One region of the Streptomyces sp. Y20 genome, then DNA from elsewhere that is predicted to be linked to it. Evidence: riboswitches for the same ligand, from Rfam matches in the RefSeq annotation. Region 1 holds a riboswitch; the other holds the start of a gene.

Evidence for each region. A riboswitch is a leader RNA that binds a small molecule or an ion and turns the genes downstream of it on or off. The one in region 1 is predicted to bind S-adenosylmethionine.
Region 2: linked by a shared signal. The riboswitch ahead of ACGFT1_RS28855 (aminotransferase class V-fold PLP-dependent enzyme) and the one ahead of thrC (threonine synthase) in region 1 are both predicted to bind S-adenosylmethionine.

Annotation. Positions count from the first base shown of each region.
Region 1 is NZ_JBIDDP010000008.1:368,294-370,682, reverse strand. Features, by position in the region: gene ACGFT1_RS22610 (glucosyl-3-phosphoglycerate synthase) at 30-974, opposite strand; SAM riboswitch class I at 1,131-1,287, shown strand; gene thrC (threonine synthase) at 1,305-2,389, shown strand, end outside.
Region 2 is NZ_JBIDDP010000014.1:57,276-59,664, reverse strand. Features, by position in the region: gene trpD (anthranilate phosphoribosyltransferase) at 1-761, shown strand, start outside; SAM riboswitch class IV at 836-952, shown strand; gene ACGFT1_RS28855 (aminotransferase class V-fold PLP-dependent enzyme) at 1,128-2,389, shown strand, end outside.

The DNA.
Region 1 (2,389 bases):
GCCCACGAAGGGGGCCGTATACGGACTGTTCACGCCACCTTGCGCTCGGCGTACTCGGCGATCTCCACCATGGGCGGCCGTTCCTCGGTGTCCACCGAGTAGGTGCGCGGCTCGAACCCGCTCTCGCCCCGCTCGAACTGGGTCAGCGCGGGCCGGAGCAGATGGCCGCGGGCCAGCCGGAGCTGGGCGGTGCGGTAGATCGCGGCGGCCATCCGGCCCAGGGCCTGCCCGTCCTGGTGGCGGTGCAGGCGCACGCCCACGTCGACCTGGGCCAGCGCGTCCAGACCGGCCAGGTGCAGCGCGTCCACCAGCATCCCCAGCTCCACGCCGTAGCCGACGGGGAACGGGAGCTGTTCCAGCAGGGAGCGGCGGGCCGCGTACTCGCCGCCCAGCGGCTGCACGAACCCGGCCAGCTGCGGCCAGTGCATGTTCAGCAGCGGCCGGGCCATGAGTTCGGTGACCCGGCCGCCCTGCCCGGCCGCGCCGCCGAGCGGGCGGTCGTACATCGCCTTGACCAGGTCGACGCAGGGGTCGGTGAGCAGCGGCCCGACGATCCCGGTGACGAAGTCGGAGGAGAACTCGCGCAGGTCCGCGTCGATGAAGCAGACGATGTCCCCGCCGGTCACCAGCAGCGAGCGCCACAGCACCTCGCCCTTGCCGGGGACGGCGGGGATCCGGGGCAGGATGGCGTCGCGGTGGACGACCCGGGCGCCGGCGCGCGCGGCGACCTGCGCGGTGCGGTCGGTGGAGCCGGAGTCGACGACGACGATCTCGTCGACCAGCGGTATCTGCTCGACGAGGTCATGGCGGATGACCGCGACGATGTCGCCGACGGTCTCCTCCTCGTTGAGCGCGGGCAGCACGACGCTGATCGTCTGGCCCGTGCGCTGCTTGGCGGCCAGGATCCGGTGGGGCGGGCGGTCGGTCACGGACCAGGAGCGGTCGGCCAGCCAGCGCTCGACTTCTTCCAGCACGGTCTGTGGTTCCTCACTGTCACGACCACACGCACACGGTGTGATCCATCTCGCGGTACGGACGACTATCTCAACTGTCCTGGCCTTCGGTTACAGTCTTGAACAACGCCGGTGACCATCGCATGTCGGGGGCCGCCCGCGTCCACAACCACATATTGCTCATCCAGAGGGGCAGAGGGACACGGCCCGATGAAGCCCCGGCAACCCTCCAGTCGGTTCTCGTAGATCAGTTCTGATCGTTTTCGCGAGGCTCCCGGCTAGGGAAGGTGCCAAATCCGTCTCACGGCGAAGTGCGCCGTGAGGAAGATGAGGAGAAAGGGCCTCGCCTCCATGGCTGTGCAGACAGTTGCAAGCACCGGCAGTTCCACCGTCGACCTCGGTCCCGCCACGGCCCTGAGCTGTCGCGAGTGCGGTCACCGGGTGCCGCTCGGCCCGGTCTTCGCCTGCGAGGAGTGTTTCGGTCCGCTGGAGATCGCCTACGACTTCTCCGCCCACGACACCGAAGAGCTGCGCCGCCGTATCGAGGCGGGCCCCGCGAACATCTGGCGGTACGCGCCGCTGCTACCGGTCCCCGCGGACGTCGCCGGCAAGCCCAACCTGAACCCGGGCTGGACCGAGCTGGTCAGGGCGGACAACCTGGCGCGCGAGCTGGGCGTGACCGGCGGGCTGTACGTGAAGGACGACTCCGGCAACCCGACGCACTCCTTCAAGGACCGGGTCGTCGCCCAGGCCCTGGAGGCCGCCCGCGCCTTCGGTTTCACCACCCTGTCCTGCTCCTCCACGGGCAACCTGGCCGGCGCCGTCGGCGCCGCCGCCGCCCGGGCCGGCCTGCGCTCCTGCGTGTTCATCCCGCACGACCTGGAGCAGGCCAAGGTCGTCATGGCGGCCGTCTACGGCGGTGAGCTGGTCGGCATCGAGGGCAACTACGACGACGTGAACCGCTTCTGCTCCGAGCTGATCGGCGACGCGGCCGGCGAGGGCTGGGGCTTCGTCAACGTCAACCTGCGGCCGTACTACGCGGAGGGCTCCAAGACCCTGGCGTACGAGATCTGCGAGCAGCTCGGCTGGCGGCTGCCCGACCAGATCGTGGTCCCGATCGCCTCCGGCTCCCAGCTCACGAAGATCGACAAGGGCCTCCGGGAGCTGATCGAACTCGGTCTCGTCGAGGACCGGCCGTACCGGATCTTCGGCGCGCAGGCCGAGGGCTGCTCGCCGGTGTCCACCGCCTTCAAGGCCGGGCACGACGTCGTACGGCCGCAGAAGCCGAACACGATCGCCAAGTCGCTCGCCATCGGCAACCCGGCCGACGGCCCGTACGTGCTGGACATCGCGCGCCGCACCGGTGGTGCCGTGGAGGACGTCACCGACCAGCAGGTGGTGGACGCGATCAAGCTGCTCGCGCGGACCGAGGGCAT
Region 2 (2,389 bases), on a different contig from region 1:
CGGTGAACATCTCCACCATGTCCTCGCTGGTCGTGGCCGGCACGGGCGCGAAGGTCGTCAAGCACGGCAACCGGGCCGCGTCCTCGGCGTCCGGTTCCTCCGACGTCCTGGAGAAGCTCGGCGTCAACCTCGACCTGAGCCCCCGCCGGGTCGTGGAGGTCGCGGAGGAGGCCGGCATCACCTTCTGCTTCGCCGTGAAGTTCCATCCCGCGCTGCGCCATGTGGGAGCCGCCCGCGGGCAGCTGGGCATCCGGACCGTGTTCAACCTGCTCGGCCCGCTGACCAACCCGGCGCGGGTGCGGGCCCAGGCGGTCGGCGTCGCCGTCGCGCACGAGGCGCCCATCGTCGCGGGCGTGCTCGCGGAACGGGGCAACTCCTCCCTGGTCTTCCGCGGCGACGACGGCCTGGACGAGCTGACGACGACGGCGACCTCCCGGGTGTGGGTGGTCCGCGACGGCCGGGTCCGCGAGGAGTCCTTCGACCCCCGTGACGCCGGTCTCCCCCTGGTCCCGGTGGAGGCGCTGCGCGGCGGCGACCCGGCCCACAACGCCGACGTCGCCCGCCGTCTGCTCGACGGCGAGCAGGGCCCCGTACGGGACGCCGTCCTGCTGAACTCGGCGGCGGCCCTGGTGGCCCTGGAGCCGACCGGCGCGTCGCTCACCGAGCAGCTCCGCGCGGGCATGGCGAAGGCCGCCGAGTCGATCGACTCGGGCGCGGCCCGGCGGACGCTGGAGCGGTGGGTGGCGGCCAGCAACGCCTGACCGCACCGCACGTCGTCCCGCGATCCGGACACGGGTTGCGGGACGACGATCAGTTCGCGTACGTTCTTCCACCAGGTCATGAGTGACAGTCATGAGGCCCCGGCCGACTGTCCGGCAACCCTCCGTCCGTGGCGGGGTGCCCCGGGTGAAGACCAGGCCGTGGACAGCAAGGTCCCCGGCAAGCGCGGATCCCTCGCACACTTCTCAGGTGTGGGACCAGGGATCCTGGTCGTCGAGGAGCCTCCCGTGAGCAAGCGAATGCGCTAGGGCCGCAGAGCCCCGCCTCCGCATCCCCCTTCACCCCACCGGCGCTCGAGCACACCCGCTCGCCCGGTGTATTCCACCTGCCTTCACGGGAGTTCAGCCATGTCCGTCTCCACCGCTGTCGCCGACCGGTCCCTCTGCGCCCCGCTGCCCGTCCTGGGCCGCGACGTCACCGTCCCGCTCGTCACGGGCGGCGAGGTCGCCTACGCCGCGCTCGACTACGCGGCCAGTGCCCCCGCCCTCCAGCGGGTCTGGGACGACGTCGCGGCCTACGCCCCGTACTACGGCAGTGTCCACCGTGGCGCCGGCTACCTCTCCCAGCTCTCCACCGACCTGTTCGAGAACGCCCGCAGGACCGTCGCCGAGTTCCTCGGCTGCCGCCCGGACGACCAGGTCGTCTTCACCCGCTCGACCACCGACTCCCTCAATCTCCTGGCGCGCGCCCTACCGGCCGGCTGCCAGGTCTTCGTCTTCGAGACCGAGCACCACGCCTCCCTGCTGCCCTGGCAGGACGCCCAAGTGACCTACCTCGACGCCCCGCGCACCCCGCGGCAGGCGGTCCGTACCCTGGAGCGGGCCCTCGCCGACCGCGACCCCCACGGCCCGGCCCTGGTCTGCGTCACCGGCGCCTCCAACGTCACCGGCGAGCTGTGGCCGGTACGCGAGCTGGCCGCCGCCGCGCACGCCCACGGTGCCCGCATCGTCCTGGACGCCGCCCAGCTGGCCCCCCACCACCCGGTGGACATCCGGGACCTGGACGTCGACTGGGTCGCCTTCTCCGGCCACAAGCTGTACGCGCCCTTCGGCTCCGGAGTCCTGGCCGGCCGCGCCGACTGGCTCCGGGCGGCCGAACCGTACCTCGCGGGCGGCGGCGCCAGCCGCAAGGTCACCCGGCGGCAGGACGGCGGGGTGGCCGTGGAGTGGCACGACGGCGCCGCCCGCCACGAGGCCGGCTCCCCGAACGTGATCGGCGCCTACTCCATCGCCGCCGCCTGCAAGGCCCTCACCGAGGCCGGCTGGGACACCCTCGTCGCCCGCGAGGAGCAGCTGATCCGCACGGTCCGCGAGGGCCTCGCCGAGGTCCCGGAGGTCAGGTTCCTCTCCCTCTTCGGCGACGACGCCCCGCGCGTGGGTGTCCTCTCCTTCGTCGTCGAGGGCTGGAACAGCTCGCACTTCGCCGCCGCCCTCTCCGCCGAGTACGGCATCGGCGTCCGCGACGGCCTCTTCTGCGCCCACCCCCTGGTCCGCACCCTGCTGGGCACCGACCCGCAGACCCAGGGGGAGTGCGGCGCCCCGGAGGCGGCCCCGGGCGAGAGGTCCCTGAACGCCGTCCGGGTCAGCTTCGGCGCCGGCACCCCCGACGA